DNA from 3 places in the Nocardioides marinquilinus genome. Region 3 is predicted to be linked to each of the others. Evidence: predicted binding sites of a transcription regulator. Region 3 holds the regulator's gene; each other region holds the start of a gene.
What was found. Region 3 encodes HrcA, which represses chaperone genes, less so after heat shock. Its sites were predicted from a motif close to TTGGCACTCGNNNNNNNCGAGTGCCAA; they were not measured.
Positions count from the first base shown of each region.

Region 1: the regulator HrcA is predicted to act here: its motif matches at 2,508-2,534, upstream of ABEA04_RS07295 (FmdB family zinc ribbon protein).
Region 2: the regulator HrcA is predicted to act here: its motif matches at 3,383-3,409, upstream of groL (chaperonin GroEL).

Region 1 covers NZ_BAABKG010000002.1:248,298-254,716, reverse strand. The annotation lists gene ABEA04_RS07300 (penicillin acylase family protein) at 1-2,478, opposite strand, end outside; gene ABEA04_RS07295 (FmdB family zinc ribbon protein) at 2,579-2,923, shown strand; gene ABEA04_RS07290 (SAF domain-containing protein) at 2,987-3,661, shown strand; gene ABEA04_RS07285 (MscL family protein) at 3,716-4,120, shown strand; gene ABEA04_RS07280 (hypothetical protein) at 4,227-4,406, opposite strand; gene ABEA04_RS07275 (LCP family protein) at 4,418-5,596, opposite strand; gene ABEA04_RS07270 (TerD family protein) at 5,738-6,358, shown strand; tRNA gene ABEA04_RS07265 (tRNA-Arg) at 6,405-6,419, shown strand, end outside.
Region 2 covers NZ_BAABKG010000001.1:754,423-760,841, forward strand. The annotation lists gene ABEA04_RS03590 (RNA polymerase sigma factor) at 1-144, opposite strand, end outside; gene ABEA04_RS03595 (Asp23/Gls24 family envelope stress response protein) at 308-793, shown strand; gene ABEA04_RS03600 (Asp23/Gls24 family envelope stress response protein) at 810-1,226, shown strand; gene ABEA04_RS03605 (hypothetical protein) at 1,223-1,564, shown strand; gene ABEA04_RS03610 (DUF2273 domain-containing protein) at 1,574-1,750, shown strand; gene ABEA04_RS03615 (Asp23/Gls24 family envelope stress response protein) at 1,743-2,147, shown strand; gene ABEA04_RS03620 (DUF6286 domain-containing protein) at 2,144-2,728, shown strand; gene ABEA04_RS03625 (hypothetical protein) at 2,725-3,300, shown strand; gene groL (chaperonin GroEL) at 3,535-5,163, shown strand; gene ABEA04_RS03635 (RidA family protein) at 5,337-5,744, shown strand; gene ABEA04_RS03640 (hypothetical protein) at 5,769-6,419, opposite strand, start outside.
Region 3 covers NZ_BAABKG010000007.1:65,088-71,506, forward strand. The annotation lists gene ABEA04_RS21505 (alkaline phosphatase D family protein) at 1-793, shown strand, start outside; gene ABEA04_RS21510 (16S rRNA (uracil(1498)-N(3))-methyltransferase) at 1,254-1,994, opposite strand; gene dnaJ (molecular chaperone DnaJ) at 2,005-3,168, opposite strand; gene hrcA (heat-inducible transcriptional repressor HrcA) at 3,236-4,246, opposite strand; gene ABEA04_RS21525 (hypothetical protein) at 4,423-5,163, shown strand; gene ABEA04_RS21530 (MBL fold metallo-hydrolase) at 5,252-6,130, shown strand; gene ABEA04_RS21535 (hypothetical protein) at 6,221-6,419, shown strand, end outside.

The sequences.
Region 1 (6,419 bases), on a different contig from region 3:
GGCCGCGTCCCACGACGTGGCGTTCACGAGGGAGCCGCCGCCGGGCGCCTCCCAGCCGTCGCGGTTGAAGAGCCGCTCGACGAGCCCGATGCCCGACTGCCCCAGGGTCGAGCTCTCCAGCCTCAGCTCGTGCAGCTCGCCCCAGCGCCACTCGCTCGGGTCGCGCGAGACCGTGGCGGTGAGGTCGTCGCGCGCGTCGCGCAGCGCCCGCTCGAGGATGTCGTCGCGGGTCTCGCGCTCGTCGGTGGTGACGTCGTCCCACCACGGGTCGTCGGGCGTGTCGAGCAGCCGGGTGACGGCGGCGAACCACTGCTGGCCGCCGTCGGGCCAGAGGTCCTCGGGCAGCTCGTCGTGGAAGGTCAGCTCGAGCAGGTTGCGCCACACCACGTTGTAGTAGGCCGCGGCGGCGCTGTCGGCGCCCTGCGAGAAGTCCCAGCCCTCGAGCAGCCGCTGGCCGTCGTCGGCGTACTGCTTCTGCAGCGGGACGTCGAGCAGGTAGGGCACGAGCACGGGCGCCATCGGGTTGGCGTCGTCGAGCTGGATCGAGAGCAGGTCGTCGCGGCTCAGCGGGCCGTCGTCCAGCCCGGCCTCGATGCGGTCGCGGATGCGCTCGGAGCGGTAGCCGCGGTCCCAGTCGTCGGTGAGGAAGTAGGGGTAGTCGCGGCCGATCACGGCCTGGTTGGCGGTGACCACGAACCCCTCGTCGGGGTCGAGCACGCTGGGCAGGCCGTCGTAGGGCACGAATTGGCCCGACCAGTCGTTCTCGGGCCGCCAGCCCGCCGACGGCAGCCGGCCGTCGTTGCCGGACTTGCGGATCGGCACGACGCCGGGCGCCTGGTAGCCGATGTGACCCTCGCGGTCGGCGTAGACGATGTTCTGGGCCGGGACGGCGAAGTCGGCCACCGCGGCGCGGAACTCGTTCCAGTCCGAGGCCTGGTTCAGGCCGAGGATCGCGTCGGCGGTGGTGGAGGGCTGCAGCGCCGTCCACGCCAGCGAGAGGGCGTACTCGTCGCCGTCCTCGCCCGGCTCGTCACCGTCGGCGCCGTCGTCGCCGAGCGCGCCGAGCGCGGCGACGTCCTGCAGCTGGTCGTCCACGTCGGAGAGCACCGGCCCGTGCCGGGTCGAGCGCACCTCGATGGTGAGGTCCTCACCGCCGTCGACCTCGATGGTCTCGGTGCGGGTGCGCAGCGGCAGCAGCCGGTCGCCGTGGCGCCAGCGGTCGCCGACGATGCGCTCGACGTAGAGGTCGGTGACGTCGGGGCCGAGGTTGGTGAAGCCCCAGGCGATGTCGGCGTTGTGGCCGATGATCACGCCGGGCACGCCGGAGAAGCTGAAGCCCGCGACGTCGTAGGGGCACTCCGGCCCGACCGAGCGGCAGTGCAGGCCCACCTGGAACCACACGCCCGGCAGCGACACCCCGAGGTGCGGGTCGTTGGCCAGCAGCGGCGCGCCGGTGTCGGTGAGGTCGCCCGAGACGACCCACGAGTTGCTGCCGATGCCGTCGCCGCGCCCGAGCCACGACGGCATCCGGTCGAGGCCCGCGGCCAGGCCGGAGAGGTCGTCGGCGACGGGACCGAACGCCGTCCGCTTGGGCTCACGGGTGCCGCCGCGGGTGGCGTCCTGCTCGAAGACGCCGTCGACGACGGCGCCCTGCTGCACGATCGGCGCGTGCTCGCGGTAGGGGTAGGCGGGGTCGAGCTGGGCCGCCCGCTCCTCCCCCACCGTGGCGATCGTGAGCGCCCGGTCGATCTCGTCCTGCATGTTGCCGCGCAGGTCCCACGCCATCGCCTTGAGCCAGGCCAGGGAGTCGACGGCGGTCCACGGCTCGGGCGTGTAGTCGAGGCCGCCGAGGTCGAGGACGGCGTACTCGAGCGAGATGCGGCTGAGCGACCGGTCGGCCAGGTAGGCGTTGACGCCGTCGGCGTAGCTCTCGAGCGCGGCCCGGGTCTGGGGGGTGAGCAGCGGCAGCTCGCGCTCGGCGACCCGGCGCCAGCCCATGGTGCGGGTGTAGAGGTCGGTCTCGACGGCGCTGTCGCCGAACAGCTCGGCCAGCCGGCCGGCGGTGGCGTGGCGCCGCACGTCCATCTCGAAGAACCGCTCCTGGGCGTGCACGTAGCCCTGGGCGAGCATCAGGTCGTCGGTGGTGTCGGCGTAGATCTGCGGGACGCCGTGCTCGTCGCGCACCACCTCGACGTCGCCGGCCAGGCCCGGCACCTCGATGGTGCCGGTGGTCTGCGGGAACGAGCGGCGGGCCACCACGACGCCGGCCAGCAGCGCCGCGACCAGCACCAGCACCAGCACCAGGACGACGTAGGTGGTCAGGCGCACCGGGAACGGCAGGCGGCGGAAGCGGCGCCACCACAGCGGCGGCCAGCGGCGGCGCCCCGGCTCGGGGGCCGGGACGACGTCGCCCGCGGGGTCGGCGGTGGCCGCGCCGGCGCTGCTCGTGCCGCCGGTCTCGGCGTCGTCGGTCTGCATGGTGCCGTTCATTGTGCCGTGGCGTAGGCTTGGCACTCGTCAGGGCAGAGTGCCAGATCCTCGCCCCGACCCCTTCACCACCCGCACCGAGGAGCCCTTCGTGCCGACCTACCAGTACGCCTGCACCGAGTGCGGCCACGCCTTCGAGCAGCGGCAGTCCTTCAGCGACCCGACGCTCACCGAGTGCCCGCAGTGCGCGGGCCGGCTGCGCAAGCTGTTCAACGCCGTCGGCGTGGTCTTCAAGGGCTCGGGCTTCTACCGCACCGACAGCCGCTCGGGGTCGTCGTCCACCGACCCGGCGGCCTCGTCGAAGTCCGACTCGTCGAAGTCCGACTCGTCGTCCTCGACGTCGTCCTCCTCGGACTCGTCGTCGTCGTCGAAGTCGGACACGTCGTCCCCGTCGTCCTCGTCGTCGTCGAAGTCGGCCGCGACCAGCTCCAGCTGAGGCCCGCCGCGGGGCCTGTGGATGACGGCTCCGGCGCCCGCGCGACTCACCTAGCGTCGCGGCATGCCGAGCCCGACCCGCACGCCCGCGCCCTCACCCGCCGCACCGACGTCCCGCTCGCGCCTGGCGCGCGTCCGCGTCGCCGTCCGCCGGGCGGTGCTGCGCCGGCGGCGGCTGCTGGCCGCTGCGCTCACCGCCGTCGCGGCGGCCGCCGGGCTGGCGGCGGCGTCCGAGCCACCGCCCGCGACGGTGCCGGTCACGGTCGCGGCGCGTGACCTGCCGGCCGGTCAGGTGCTGGGCGCCGACGACCTCGAGGTGGTCGAGTTCGCACCGGGCTCGGTGCCGCACGGCGTGGCCGACGAGCCCGCGGGTCGGGTGCTGGCCGCGCCGGTCGCGCGGGGCGAGGCGGTCACCGACGTCCGCCTGGTGGGGCCCGCGATGACCACCGGACGACCCGACCTGGTCGCGCTGCCGCTGCGGCTGCCCGACGCCGGCGCCGTCGCGCTGCTGCGGGTCGGCGACCGGCTCGACCTCGTCGGCGCCGACCCGCAGGCCGGCACCGCGAGCACCGTGGCGGCCGGGGTCGAGGTGCTGGCGCTGCCGGCGGACGACGGCGGCACCGGCCCGGCGGGACTGCCCGGGCGGCTGGTGGTGCTGGGCGTGGCGCCGTCCGAGGTCACCGAGATCGCCGACGCCACGGCGCGGCGACTCGTGACCTACACGTGGTCCGAGCAGTAGCGTCGGCGCGCACCCTCCGCACGTCCCACTCGGATCGCACCCCTGGAGAGCCCCATGTTGAACGGCTTCCGCAACTTCGTCTTCCGCGGCAACCTCGTCGACCTCGCGGTCGCCGTCATCATCGGCGCCGCCTTCGGCACCGTGGTCACGACCTTCACCGCCTGGTTGACCTCGCAGCTGCCGAGCAGCCTCGACGACGTCTTCACGAACCGGGAGAACTCGTTCGGCGCGTTCATGAACGCGGTGATCTCGTTCCTCATCCTCGCGGCCGTCGTCTACTTCCTGATCGTGGTGCCCTACGTGAAGGCCAAGGAGAGGTTCTTCCCGAGCCCCGCCCCCGGCACCCCGGAGGACATCACGCTGCTGCGCGACATCCGCGACATCCTGCAGTCCTCGGCGGCCGGCGGCTCGACCGGCGGTGGCCACGCGGCTCCGCCGTCCGGCCTCGACAAGGCCTGACGCCCCCGTTCTCAGCCGGTTCCTGACGTTCTCGGCCGATGCAACGGCCGAGAACGTCAGGAGTCACCGGATCACCGGTGACTCCTGCGCCCCCGCCGGCCCCGCCTCACCCGTGGTGCGGCGGCACCTGCTCGCGCAGCCAGGCGTCGCCGGGGTCCTCGCCGTCGCGGTCACGCGCCGAGGGCGGGTCACGATCGTCGGAGGTGCTCTCGGGCAGGACGTCGCCGAAGACCGCCTCGAGGCGCCGGCGGCGCTGCTCGGGGGTCTCGTCGGCGGTCGCGGGCACGGCAGCCACGCTCAGGCGCAGAGCCCGGCCGAGGCGCGCTCGGCGGCCGCCTTCTGCGAGCTGCCGTCACCCTCGACGTCGTCGTTCGCGCTGATGCTGCCCTTGCCGAGCCTGCGGCCGAGCGGCTGGTCGTCGATGACGGTCTGCCAGAGCTTCTCGGCCTGGGGCAGCCACTCGACGCGGTTGGGGTCGATCGGCGAGTAGCGCCACGGCACGGTGACGAACTTGATCTTGTCGAGGCCGATGCCCTGGAACGACAGGCCGACCTTGCCGATGTCGCGCACCGAGTCGAAGTCGGTCTGCAGCGAGCTGGTGGCGGCGTCGAGGAAGCCGAGCACGCGGTCGGGCCGCGCCAGGACGTCGCTCGAGACCACCTCGGCGGCCATGGCGGCGACGAAGGCCTGCTGCCGCTTGATGCGGCCGATGTCGGAGCCGTCGCCGAGCGTGTAGCGGGCGCGCACGTAGTTGAGCGCCTCCTTGCCCGAGATCGTGCGGGTGCCGGCCGGCATGTCGATGCCGTGCGCGCGGTCGACGATCGGCTCGGGGATGCAGACCTCGACGCCGTCGATCGCGTCGACCATGTCCTTGAAGCCGTTGAAGTCGAGCAGCACGTAGTTGTCGAGGCGGATGCCGGTGAGCTGCTCGAACTGCTGCATCGTGCAGGCGGGCCCGCCGACGGCGAACGCGTCGTTCCACTGCGCGCCCTCGGCGCCGGGGATGGTCTCGCCGTCCTCGCCCGTGCAGTCGGGACGGTCGACCAGGGTGTCGCGCGGGATGCTGATGCCGTAGGCGAAGGTGCGGTCGGCCGAGAGGTGGAAAAGGATCGTGGTGTCGGACCGCTCGCCGGCGCCGGTCAGGCCGTCGATGTCGTTGCCCGCGCCCTCACGGGTGTCGGAGCCCATGACGAGCAGGTTCAGCGGCTCCTGAGGGCCGGTGTCGACGGCGACCTTGGTCGGCCGGTTGCTCAGCTGCGCGTCGTAGTCCTGGTAGTCGATGTTGTCGTCGAGGTGACGCAGCCAGTAGGCGGCGCCCAGGGTGACGGCGAGCGCGAGCGCGACCACGGTGGAGACCAGGACGGTGAGGACCTTGTAGCGCTTCTTGCCCCGGCCCCGGCGCTTGGGCCGGGTGATCGCGGACGACGGGTCGTCGGAGCTGAGGCGGTCGAGCTGGTGGTCGGTCGTGTCGGGCAAGGCTCACCTGGTGTGGTAACGGGATCGGACGTCGGGCGCTCGTGCCATTGTGCGAACCGGCCGTGAGCCCCTCCAAATCACCGCACGAGCCGTGCGACGGCCGCGGTCGCGCCCTCACCGCGCACGTGATGGGATGCCTGCATGGTCGATCTCAACAAGGTCCAGCTCACCAAGGCGAGCCCCACGGTCAACCTGGCGAAGGGAGCGGGCGCCGGCGGTCGGATGCGGGTCAACCTCAACTGGGACCAGTCGGCCGGCGCGGGCCAGAAGGGCGGCCTGTTCGGCCGCAAGAAGTCGGGCGGCATCGACCTCGACCTCGCCGCGCTGTGGGAGACCACCGACGGCAGCAAGGGCGTCGTCCAGGCCCTCGGCAACTCCTTCGGCTCCCTCGACACCCCGCCCTACGTCTTCCTCGACGGCGACGACCGCTCCGGCACCAACACCGAGGGCGAGAACCTGCTCATCAACCTCGACCACCTCGGCCAGCTGCGCCGGGTGCTGGTCTTCGCCTTCATCTACGAGGGCGCGCCCGCCTGGGCCGACGCCAACGGCGTCGTCACCCTCTACCCGCAGGGCGCCGCCCCCATCGAGATCCGCCTCGACGAGGCCAACCGCTCCGCCCGCACCTGCGCCATCGCCCTCCTCACGCCGCAGGACGGCGGCCTGACCGTCAACCGCGAGGTGCGCTACATCAACGGCTTCCAGCAGGACCTCGACCAGGCCTACGGCTGGGGCATGAACTGGTCGGCCGGCCGCAAGTAGCCGCGCCCCCGGCTCGTCCCCGCCGGTGCGAGGATGAGCCGCGCACGCCCCAGTAGCTCAG
Region 2 (6,419 bases), on a different contig from region 3:
GCTGCCGTGCACCAGCCGGGTGGCGTAGCGGTACATCCAGGGGCCGTGCCGCTCGACGATGGCGCCGAAGGCCTCCTGGTCGCCCAGCCGGGCGGCGCGGACCAACGCCTCGTCGCTGGGCGCGTCACGCTCGCCCTCGGTCACCGGGTCATCGTGTCAAGCGCCTGCTCACCCGTCGGGGCGGCCGGCGACGCCGCAGGAGCGGCTCACGGATGTGACCCAGTTCACAGCACGATCCGCGTGACGATCCGGATCCCCGCCGCGACCAACGCACGTACCAAGTCACCCGAGACGAGAGGACGCGATCATGACGCAGGCCACCGACGCCGCACCCAAGACCAGCAAGGCACGCCCCACCGGAGGCGGCAGCGAGGTCGCCGTCCGTGAGTCCGGCGGACTGGTCTCCGACCAGGGACGCACCTCCATCGCCGACACCGTCGTGTCGAAGATCGCCGGCATCGCCACCCGCGAGATCAGCGGCGTGCACGCCCTCGGCGGCGGCGCCGCCCGCGCGGTGGGCGCGATCCGCGAGCGCATCCCCGGCTCGCGCACCAACCTGAGCCAGGGCGTCGGCGTCGAGGTGGGCGAGCGGCAGGCCGCCATCGACCTCGACATCGTCGCCGAGTACGGCGTCTCGATCGCCGACCTGGCCGTCGCCATCCGCCGCAACGTCATCGCCGCGGTCGAGCAGATGACCAGCCTCGAGGTCACCGAGGTCAACATCACCGTCCACGACATCTTCCTCGACGACGGTGGCTCCGACGACACCGACACCGCCCCGCGGGTCGAGTGACGTCGAGGACCACACGGTGAGCACCGGACCGAGCGCGCCCCAGGGGGCCGAGACCCCCACCGGCGCCGACGCCCACCACGCCGCCACGACGGCCGACCGCATCGCGGCCGCCGTCACCGCGGTGCCGGGGGTCGTCGGCCTGCACGGGGGCGCGCACGGCGAGGTCGCCACCTACCTGCCGGGACGCCGGGTCACCGGCGTCCGCCTGCGTGACGAGCGGTGCTCGGTGCACGTGGTGCTCGAGTGGGGTTCCGCGCTGCTCGAGACCAGCGAGCGGGTCCGCGCCGCCGCGCAGGCCCACCTCGGCGGCACCGACGGCCCGTCCGGCGGCGCCGGACCGGTCGACGTGGTCGTCGAGGACGTCGTCGCTCCTGCCGCGCCGGGGGCGCCAGGAGCGACGGCGGGGCCGCTCACCATCAGCTGGCGGCGGTGACCGTGACGCCCGAGGAGCGGGAGCGGGCAGCCGAGCGACGCCGCGTCGCCCGGCAGCACCATCCCGACCTCGGCGGCGACCCGGAGGCCTTCGTGGCCGCCATGGCCGCGCTGGAGCGGCCGACGCGGGGCTCGGGCGCCGCGACCGCAGGCCCGCACGGCGCCCGGCACGACGTGCGCCTGGTGCCCTCGGCCCGCACGCGACGGCGCCGCCGCTGGGGGGCGGCGCGGCGCGCGGTGGCCGACGGCGCACGACGCGTGCGCGACCTGCGCCTGCCGGGACGACGTCCCGACGAGCCGGCACCCGACACCGACCCGCACCACGACCCGCACCACTAGGAGACCCCGATGACCACCTCGACCCTCGGCCTGATCGCCGGCCTGCTGCTCACGATCGCCATCGTGGCCGGAGGGCTGGTCGGCTTCCTGCTCGCCCTCGTGCTCGGCGCGGCCGGCTACCTCATCGGCGGCCACGTCGACGGCGAGCTCGACCTCGGGGCACTGGTGCGGGGCCGTCGTGGCTGACGGCTCCGGCACCACCCTCCCCGCCGCCCTCGTCGGGGCGCGCGCACCCGCCGACCAGCGTGGTCGGCTCGAGGTGCGCGACAAGGTGCTGCGCCGCATCGCCGAGCACGCCGCGCTGCAGACGCCGGGGACGACGTCCCACGAGCCGGCGCTCGGCCGCCTGCGCGGCGCCACCCTGCCGCGCGCCGAGGTGGTGCGCCGGGGCCGCACGGCTCGCGTGGTCCTCGACGTGGCGTGCGGGTGGCCCGCTCCCGTGGCCCGCATCGCCGCGGAGGTGCGCGAGCACGTGCGCGCCGAGACCGCTCGCCTGTCGGGCGTGCCGATCACCCGTGTCGACGTGACCGCCCACGCGGTGGTCGGGAGCGACGACCCGCGCGCGGGTCGTCGGGTCGAGTGAGCGCCGCGGAGCGCACCGCGAGGCGACGTCCGCCCCGCCGGGCCTACCGCGGTGTCGTCGTGGCGGTGCTCGTGGCGCTGGCCCTCGTCGGCCTCGCCGTCGTCGGCGTGCACGACCTGCTCGTCGACCGCGGGCTCACCGACGGTTCCTCCTGGTCCCGTGACGTGCTCGACGCCGTCGACGGGACGACGCCGTCCACCGCGATCGTGGTGGCGGCCGTAGTCGTCGCCGTGCTGGGGGTGGTCCTGCTCCTGGTGGGGCTGGCCCCGAGCCGGCGAACCCATGTCCCCGTGACCGGCGACGATGGTCGCGGTGACGTGTGGATCTCGCCGCGCGCGCTGGCGACGCTCGCGACCTCGGTCGCCGACCACGTCCCCGGCGTGGTCGGCGCCGAGGTCGTCCGAGCGGGCCGGCGCCAGGTGGTGGTGCAGGCGGTCACGCACACGACCGCCACGACCGACGCACCCACCGACCGCGCGGCGGACGACGTGACCTCCGACGTCCAGGCGGCCGTGACCGCCGGCGTCGGCGCCCTGACCCCGACCACGGTCGCGGTCCGCACCACGGAGCTCGAGTCGTGACCCGCCGGCTGCGCGTGGTCGACCGCCTCGGCACCGTCGTGCTCGGCCTGGTGCTCCTGGGCGCCGGGCTGCTCGCCCTCGACTGGCGCTACGAGGTCGTGCTCGACCTGCCCCGCGCGGTGAGCACCGACGCCGCCGACGACCTCGTCGGCACGTCGTGGTGGCCGTGGGCGTTCGCCGGCGGCACCGTCGTGCTCGGCCTGGTCGGGCTGTGGTGGCTGCTCGCCCACCTCGCACGCCCGGGGCCGTCGTCCCACCGGCTGCGCGGCAGCGGGGGCGCCGGCAGCCTCGACGCCGACCTGCGCTCCGTCGCCGACGGCTGCGCGAAGCGGCTCGAGCAGCTCGCCCCGGTCGTCGACGCCCGTGGCCGGACGACGGTCGTGCGCCGCCTGCCCGTGGTGGAGGTGCGCGCCCGCATCGACCCCTACGCCGACCCGGCCGAGCTGACCGCCGCCGCGGCGGCCGTCACCGCCGACGTCGAGGCCGCCTTCCCCGACGGCGACGTCGGGTGCCGGGTGCTGCTCGACGCACCCCGGCCCGCCCGCCGGGCCCGCCGGTCGCGGGTGCGCTGACCCACCGCTGAGAGCTCGCTGAGACCCTGCCGGGAGACGCCGAGAGGCTTTGCACTCGCCGGTGTCGAGTGCTAAACATGTGTTGGCACTCTCATTGCGAGAGTGACAGCCGGAACGGTGCCAGCTGAGGCGCGCACGCCGGGCGTGAAGGGATCGCCCGGACGAGCACGTCGTCCGTCGCGGGCAGCCCACCGAGCCGCACCCCGCACTCCATCCACAGGAATCGCAGGAGTTATGCCGAAGCTGATTGCTTTCAACGAGGAGGCCCGGCGCGGCCTCGAGCGTGGCATGAACACGCTCGCCGACGCCGTCAAGGTCACCCTCGGCCCCAAGGGCCGCAACGTCGTGCTCGAGAAGAAGTGGGGTGCCCCCACGATCACCAACGACGGCGTGAGCATCGCCAAGGAGATCGACCTCGAGGACCCCTACGAGAAGATCGGCGCCGAGCTGGTCAAGGAGGTCGCGAAGAAGACCGACGACGTCGCCGGTGACGGTACGACGACCGCGACCGTCCTCGCCCAGGCCATGGTCCGCGAGGGCCTGCGCAACGTCGCCGCGGGTGCCAACCCGATGGGCGTCAAGCGCGGCATCGAGAAGGCCGTCGAGCTCGTCTCCGAGCAGCTGACCAACCTGGCCAAGGAGGTCGAGACCAAGGAGCAGATCGCCTCCGTCGCGGCCATCTCGGCCGGTGGCGACCAGTCCGTCGGCGACATCATCGCCGAGGCGATGGACAAGGTCGGCAAGGAAGGCGTCATCACCGTCGAGGAGTCGAACACCTTCGGGCTCGACCTCGAGCTCACCGAGGGCATGCGGTTCGACAAGGGCTACATCTCGGCCTACTTCGTCACCGACCCCGAGCGCATGGAGACCGTGCTGGAGGACCCCTACGTCCTCATCGCCAACTCCAAGGTCAGCAACGTCAAGGACCTGCTGCCGGTGCTCGAGAAGGTCATGCAGTCGGGCAAGCCGCTCGTCATCCTCGCCGAGGACGTCGACGGCGAGGCGCTCTCGACGCTGGTCGTCAACAAGATCCGCGGCACCTTCAAGTCGGTCGCCGTCAAGGCCCCCGGCTTCGGTGACCGCCGCAAGGCCATGCTGCAGGACATCGCGATCCTGACCGGCGGCCAGGTCATCTCCGAGGAGGTCGGCCTCAAGCTCGAGAACGCCGGTCTCGACCTGCTCGGCCAGGCCCGCAAGATCGTCATCACCAAGGACGAGACCACCATCGTCGAGGGTGCGGGCGACGCCGGCCAGATCGAGGGCCGGGTCAACCAGATCCGCGCCGAGATCGAGAAGTCCGACTCCGACTACGACCGCGAGAAGCTGCAGGAGCGCCTGGCCAAGCTGGCCGGCGGCGTCGCGGTCATCAAGGTCGGCGCGGCCACCGAGGTCGAGCTCAAGGAGCGCAAGCACCGCATCGAGGACGCCGTCCGCGCCGCCAAGGCGTCGGTCGAGGAGGGCATCGTCGCCGGCGGCGGCGTGTCGCTGGTCCAGGCCGGTGCCCGTGCGTTCGAGAAGCTCGAGCTCGAGGGCGACGAGGCCACCGGTGCCAACATCGTCCGCGTCGCGCTCAGCGCCCCGCTCAAGCAGATCGCGATCAACGCCGGTCTCGAGGGTGGCGTCGTGGCGGAGAAGGTGGCCGGCCTCGAGGTCGGCTTCGGCCTCAACGCCGCCACCGGCGAGTACGTCGACATGCTGGCGGCCGGCATCCCCGACCCCGCCAAGGTGACCCGCTCGGCCCTGCAGAACGCCGCGTCGATCGCCGCGCTGTTCCTCACCACCGAGGCCGTCGTGGCCGACAAGCCGGAGAAGGCCGCCCCCGCGGGCGACCCCACCGGCGGCATGGGCGGCATGGACTTCTAGTCCTTCTGGGCGCCGCAGCACCAGGCTCCACCCACCGACCCGTCGCTCGCGAGAGCGGCGGGTCGGTGTCGCTTTCGTCGCGGCGGTCTCGGGGCGTCATACGAGGTGGTGGTCGGGGCTGCCGGTGCGCATGACGTCCGGCGACGTTCGGGGCGTCTGGTTCAGTGGGGCGCATGACGCACGTCGAGCTGGTCCGGGTCGAGGCGCTGGCCGACACCGCCCCCTACGCCTACGCCGCGGTGGCGAACGGGGCGCCGCTGGTCTTCACGGCCGGGGCCTGCCCGCTCGACGAGGACGGCGCCATCGTCGCGATCGGCAACGTGACCGACCAGACGACGCAGGTCATGGCCAACCTGGCCGCCGCGCTCGAGGCGAGCGGCTGCGGCCTGACCGACGTCGTCAAGAGCACCGTCTACGTCGTCACCGACGACCGCGACGACCTGCTGGCCGCGTGGGCCGTCGTCCGCGAGGCGTTCGGGCAGCACGACGCGCCCAGCACGCTGCTCGGTGTCAGCGTGCTGGGCTACCCCGGCCAGCGGGTCGAGGTCGAGGCGGTCGCGGTCAGGCCCGACGGGCACTGACGCCCGTGTCGGCGCCGGCGGGCGTCAGCGCGGCGCGGTCACCGGCACCACGGCGCACCGCGTGCCGGCCCGGGTGCCCGGGTAGCTGACGCCGATCCGGGCGTCGCCCGCGGTGACGATCTCGATCGGCCGGTCGCGCAGCGGCGAGCCGGCCGGGATGCGCAGCCGCCAGACGCCGCCCTCGTGCGAGAGCCCGGCGGCAGCGTCCAGTCCGCAGCCGTAGGGGTCGAGCGGGCCGACGTCGCCCGCCACCGGGTCGCCGGGGCCGGGGGAGTAGACGTTGCCGGGCTCGTTGACGCCGAGCGAGCCGCCCGCCTCCGGGTCGGCGGGGTCGACCGGCACGTAGGGCAGCACCGGACCGGCGTCGGGGGCCGAGTCGGGCAGCGCCGGCTCACCGGCCGGGCGGTCGGCGTCGAAGGCGACCTCGGCGTCGATGCCGTGCTCGGCGAGCGCGGCCTCCAGCCCGGCGGCGTCCTCGAAGCGGCGGATGGCGACCACGACGTCGTCGTCCGCGTCGGTGCGCACGGTGAAGGCGGCCGGGCGCAGCCGCTCGGTCTGCGTGACGCCGGGCTGTGCGGCGACGCCGTCGGACGGCGCCCGGTCGGGCGTCGCCGCGAGCGCGGTCACCACGGCGAAGGCGGCGCCGACGGCGGCGACCGACGCCGCGCCGGCCCA
Region 3 (6,419 bases):
GGTCGGCATCGACATGCAGCTCTACCGCCGGGTGCGGTGGGGGCAGCTGGCGACGTTCCACATGCTCGACACCCGCCAGTTCCGCGACGACCAGGCCTGCGGCGACGGCTACGACGACTGCCCCGAGGCCTCCGACCCGGCGCGCACCATCACCGGCGCCGAGCAGGAGCAGTGGCTGCTTGACGGGTTCCGCGAGTCGACCGCACGCTGGGACGTGCTCGGCCAGCAGGTCTTCTTCTCCCAGCGCGACAACGACGCCGGCCCGGCGACCGTGACCTCGATGGACTCCTGGGACGGCTACGTCGCCTCCCGCGAGCGGATCACGCAGGGTTGGCTCGACGCCCGCGTGCGCAACCCCGTCGTCCTCACCGGCGACGTGCACGCCCACTGGGCCAGCGAGATCAAGCAGGACTTCGCCGACCCCGACGGCCCCTCGATCGGCACCGAGCTGGTGTGCTCCTCGATCACCTCGGGCGGCGACGGCGCCGACGAGCCGACCGGCAGCCACCCGTGGTTCCCGCAGAACCCGCACCTGAAGTTCTGGAACAACCTGCGCGGCTACGTGAACACCACCATCACGCCCACCCGCCTCGACGCGGACTTCCGGTGCCTGCCCAAGGTGACCCGCCCCGGCACCAAGGCCTTCACCCGCCGCTCGTACGCCATCGAGGACGGCGACCGCACGCTCCACCAGACCGCCGACCACCCCTCGACCTCGCGGACCTTGCGCTCGCGCGGCATCACCCCGGCCGACGTGGTGCGGGAGACGGTGGCGCAGGAGACGGCGGGCTGAGAATCGTCGTCGCTCCGGCTCGGGTCGGGGCGGCGGTGAGCTGGTGACCGTTCCGGGCCGAGATTCGGAAACTGAGGCACCGCTGCGCCCGTCTGACCCTGGGCGGCGGTGAGCTCGTTACCGTTCCGGGCCGCCATCCGGTCACTGACGCACCGCCGCCCCGGCCCGACCCTGGGCGGCGGTGAGCTGGTGACCGTTCCGGGCCGCCGATCGGTCACTCGCACACCGCTGTCCCGTCTCGACCCGGTGGGCGGTGTCCCAGCCACCGTCCCGTCGCCCGGAACCGTGGCCCATACACCTCCGCCCGGCCCGGCCCCGATGAGCGGTGCCCCAGCCACCGTCCCGTCGCCCGGAACCGTGGCCCACACACCGCCGCCCGGCTCGACCCCGGTGGGCGGTGCCCCAGCCACCGTCCCGACGTCGGGAACCGTGGCTCACGCACCGCTGCCCCGGCCCGACCTCAGCCCCACCGCCCCGTGCGCGACAGCATCGCCGCGACGGCGGCGACGCCGGCGGTGGAGGTGCGGAGGACCTCGTCGCCCAGCCGGACGACGTGCCCGCCGGCGGCGGTGAGGGTGGCGACCTCGTCGTCGGTCAGGCCGCCCTCGGGGCCGACGACGACGACCACGCGGCCGGACGACGGCACCTCGAGCGAGCCGAGCGGCGTGGTGGCGTCCTCGTGCAGGACGACGGCGAGGTCGGCCTCGGCCACCAGCGCCGTCACCGCGGCGGTGTCGGCGAGGGGCGCCACCTCGGGGTGCCAGGCGCGGCGGGCCTGCTTGGCGGCCTCGCGGGCGGTCGCGCGCCACTTCGCCAGCGACTTGTCGGCGCGCTCGCCCCGCCACACCGCCACCGACCGCGCGGCGGCCCACGGCACGACGGTCGCGACGCCGACCTCGGTCAGCACCTCGACGGCGAGCTCGCCCCGGTCGCCCTTCGGCAGCGCCTGGACGACGGTGACGGCCGGCTCGGGCGCCGGGCGGTGGGCGACGTCGTCCACGGTCACCGTCATCGACCGCTTCGCGGCCGCGGCGACGGCGCCGACCGCCCAGCCGCCGACGCCGTCGGTCAGCGCGACGCGCTCACCGACCCGCAGCCGGCGCACGACGACGGCGTGGTGCGCCTCGTCGCCCTCGACGACGACGTCCGCACCGGTCGCGACGCCGTCCAGCGACGCCACGAGGTGCACCGGGAGCGACACGTGCGCGACCTCAGTGCCCGAACAGCCGACCGAAGACCGACTTCTGCTGCGTCTTGCCGAGACCGTCGGGGCGCTCCTCGTCGCGCGCCTTGGCCAGCTCGCGCAGCAGCTCCTCCTGGCGGGCGTCGAGGCGGGTCGGGGTCTCGACGACCACGGTGACCACCAGGTCGCCGCGCCCGCCGCGCAGGCCGGGGACGCCGCGTCCACGCAGGATCCGCTCGGTGCCCGACTGCGTGCCGGCCTCGATCTCGAGCTCGAAGCCGAGCTCGACCTCGGTGTCCTCGCGGCGGTCGTCGTCGACGACGTCGGCCTCGAGGGTCGGCAGGCTGAGCGTCGTCCCGAGGGCGGCGGCGGTCATCGGCACCGTGACCGTCGCGTGCAGGTCGTTGCCCTGCCGCGAGAACGTCTCGTGGGGCGCGACCTGGATCTCGACGTAGAGGTCGCCGGCGGGCCCGCCACCGGGTCCGACCTCGCCCTGCTCGGCCAGCTGCACCCGGGTGCCGGTGTCGACCCCCGCGGGGATCTTGACCGTCAGCGTGCGGCGCGAGCGCACCCGTCCGTCGCCGGAGCACTCGCGGCACGGCTCGGGGATGATCGTGCCGAAGCCGCGGCAGGCGGCGCAGGCCCGCAGCGTGCGCACCTCGCCGAGGAACGAGCGCTGCACGTGGGCCACCTCGCCCTGGCCGCGGCAGGTCTCGCAGGGAACAGGGGTGCTGCCGGGCGCCGCGCCGTCGCCGCCGCACGCGGTGCAGACGACGGCGGTGTCGACCTTCAGCTCGCGCGAGACGCCGAACGCCGCCTCGGCGAGGTCGATCTCGATGCGGATGAGCGCGTCCTGGCCGCGTCGCACCCGCGACCGCGGACCCCGGCCGGCACCCGCGCCCGGCCCGGCGCCGCCGAAGAAGGCGTCCATGATGTCGGTGAAGGAGAACCCGGCCCCCTGGCCGAACCCGGCCTGGCCGCCGAAGGGGTCGCCGCCGCGGTCGTACGCCGCCCGCTTCTGCGGGTCGGAGAGCACCTCGTAGGCGTGCGAGACCTCCTTGAACCGCTCCTGGGTCTCGGGGTCGGGGTTGACGTCGGGGTGCAGCTGGCGCGCCAGGCGCCGGTAGGCCTTCTTGATCGCCTCGGTGTCCGCGTCGCGCGGCACGCCGAGGGTGTCGTACAAGTCGCTCAAGGGTTTCCTTCGCCGGTCTCAGCAGAGTCTGGATGGGTTGCGCGGGAGTGCTCGGGAGGGGAGGCGGTCAGGCCTCGTCGAGGATGCGGGAGACGTAGCGGGCCACCGCGCGCACCGCTGCCATCGTGCCCGGGTAGTCCATGCGGGTGGGGCCGACGATGCCGAGGGTGGCGAGCGCGTCGTCGTGGGGGCCGTAGCCGGTGGTGACGACGCTGGTGGCCGCCAGCTCGGTGTAGGGGCCCTCGGCGCCGATGCGCACCGTGACGGTGCCGGCCGAGCCGGCCTCGCCCATCAGCCGCAGCAGCACCACGTGCTCCTCGAGCGCCTCCAGCAGCGGGCGGACGGCGGTGTCGAAGCTGTCGCCGTAGCGGGCCAGGTTGGCCGCGCCGCCGACGGCCACCCGCTCGTCGGAGCGGTGGTCGCTCATCGCCTCGACGAGCGTGGCGGCCACCGCCCTCTCGGGCGCGCGGCCGTCGTCGGCGAGCGCGCGCAGGGCGGTGGTGGCGTCGGCGATCACCTCGCCGGTGGCCGCCTGGTTCAGGGTCGAGCGCAGCCGGGCGAGCTCGTCGTCGTCCAGCGGCGCGGCCAGCTCGACCACCCGCTGCTCGACCCGCCCGGTCGAGAGGATCAGGACGACGAGCAGCCGCTCGGGCGCCAGTGCGACCACCTCGACGTGGCGCACCGTCGAGCGCGAGAGCGTCGGGTACTGCACCACCGCGACCTGCCGGGTCAGCTGCGAGAGCAGCCGCACCGAGCGGCTCACGACGTCGTCGAGGTCGACGGCGCCGTCGAGGAAGGTGGCGATCGCGCGCTTCTCGGCCGTGCTCATCGGCTTGACCGTGGTGAGGCGGTCGACGAAGAGGCGGTAGCCCTTGTCGGTGGGCACCCGGCCGGCGCTGGTGTGCGGCTGGGTGAGGTAGCCCTCGTCCTCCAGCGCCGCCATGTCGTTGCGCACCGTGGCGGGCGAGACGTTGAGGCCGTGTCGCTCGACCAGTGCCTTGGAGCCGACCGGCTCCTCGGTGGACACGTAGTCCTCGACGATCGCCCGCAGCACGGCGAGCCGTCGCTCCTCCTGCACAGCCCACCTCCGAACGGCCGGTCCGTCGCGCCGCCGGACGGCGTCGCTGGCACTCACGTGTAAGGAGTGCCAAGTCTAGCGCCGACCCCCGGCGACCCGGTTCCCGCCGCACCAAAACATAGGTTAGGCTCGCCTTACTCGATCGACTCGTTGACTTGCGACGTGCAGGAGCCACGATGACCACGCTCGGACCCGACCTGGCGACGGCCTCCCCGGCCGCCACCGCCCGCAGCATCCTGGCCTGCCCCGAGGCGGTGAACCTCGTCGTCGACGGCGTGGACGACGTGCTGGCCGACCTGCGCGGCCCCGACGGCGCGGGCGAGCTCGGCATGCAGGACCTCGCGGGCGTGCCCACGTTCTCCTGCCCCTCCGGCACCCGGCTCGTCGACGCCGCCGTCCGCCGTCGCCGCGCGCTGCTGACGCTCGAGAGCGGACTGGGCGCCCCCGGCTCGGCCGAGCGGGCCCTCACGCTGACCCTCGGCGGGCGCCTCGAGGCCCGCGGGCGCGAGCGGTGCGAGTGCTGCGACGAGACCCGTGAGGGCGTCGTCCTCGTGGTCGACCTCGTCGTGCTCACCCCCGTCACCGGTCACCCGGACGCCGTCCCCCACCGCGTGCCGGTCGAGGACTTCGCCGACACCGCGCTCGTGCTCAACCCCGGTTACCTGCAGCGCTCGGTCGAGCACGCCAACCGCTGCCACCAGGACGAGCTGCGCCGGGCCGTCGCCACCGCCACCGGCACCGCGGTCTCGCGGGTCATCGGCGTGGCGCTGAGCGGCCTGTCGACCGGCGGCGTCGAGGTGCAGTGGGTCGACCCCGACGGCTCCCACGTGCGCCCGATCTCCTTCGCCCACGACGCCGCCACCCCCGACGACCTCGGAGACCTGCTGCGCCACCACCTGCACGCCGGCCTCTGCTGACCTTCTGGGCGGACCCGCCGGGCTGACCTGCCCGGGCCGACCGACGTCCGGTCGCGGGGGCGGGAGCCCCCGCTCCTAGAGTCGGGGCGTGAGCGCAGCCGAGTTCGTCGAGATCGCCGACCGGGTCTGGGTCGCGCGCCAGGAGTGGTTCGACGTCAACGTCACCCTCGTCGGTGGCGCGCGGGGGCTCATGGTGGTCGACACCCACGCCTCGGCCCGGGCGGCGCGCGACGTCGTCGAGCAGGTGCGCCGCCTCGGCGCCGGTGACGTCGTCGAGGTCGTCAACACCCACGAGCACTTCGACCACTGCCTGGGCAACGGCACCGTGCGCACCGCCTACGGCGAGGTGCCGGTGCGCGCCCACGAGACGGCCGCGGCGAACATGGCGGCGGCGGTCGAGCGGGTCAAGGAGCTCTACCGCGCCAGCGACGACCCGGCCGACCTCGAGCACGCCGCCGAGGTCATCGAGACCGAGCCGGTCGTGCCCGAGACCGTCTTCTCCTCCGCGGTCGTCGTCGACCTCGGCGACCGGCTCGTCGAGCTGGTGCACCCCGGCCGCGCCCACACCGCGGGCGACCTCGTGGTGCGCGTGCCGGACGCCGACGTCGTCCTGGCCGGCGACCTCGTCGAGGAGTCGGCCGCCCGGGAGGCCACCCCCGGCTTCGGCGATGACTGCTTCCCGCTGGAGTGGCCGCTCAGCCTCGACACCGTGCTCGGCCTCACCACGACGAGCACCGCCGTGGTGCCCGGCCACGGTGCCGTGGTCAACCGCGACTTCCTCGAGCAGCAGCGCAACGACATCGGGGTCGTGGCCGAGACGATCCGCGACCTCGCCGGACGCGGCGTCCCCCTCTCCGAGGCTCTGGACGCCGCCGAGTGGCCCTTCCCGCGCCAGCACCTGGCCGACGCCGTCCGCCGCGGCTACGAGCAGCTGCCGCGCAGCCAGAAGCGGCTGCCGCTCATCTGACCCGTCCGACCCCTCCGACCCCTCCGCCCCCGGCGCACCGCACCCGCGGAGGCGAGGCGCACCTCACGCGGGCGTCGGTAGCGTCGCGCCATGAGCGAGTCCGAGAGCGAGACCCCGGCCCCCGAGGCCATCGACGACGAGCAGCTGCCCGAGGACCTGCAGCCCGGCGAGGACAACCCGCTCGCCGAGGGTCTCGAGCCCGGCGAGGACGCCGGCGACCTGCTCTCCGACGGCAAGCAGGCCGAGGAGGGCGTGCAGACCCCGCCGCCCGACGAGAGCGACGAGAGCG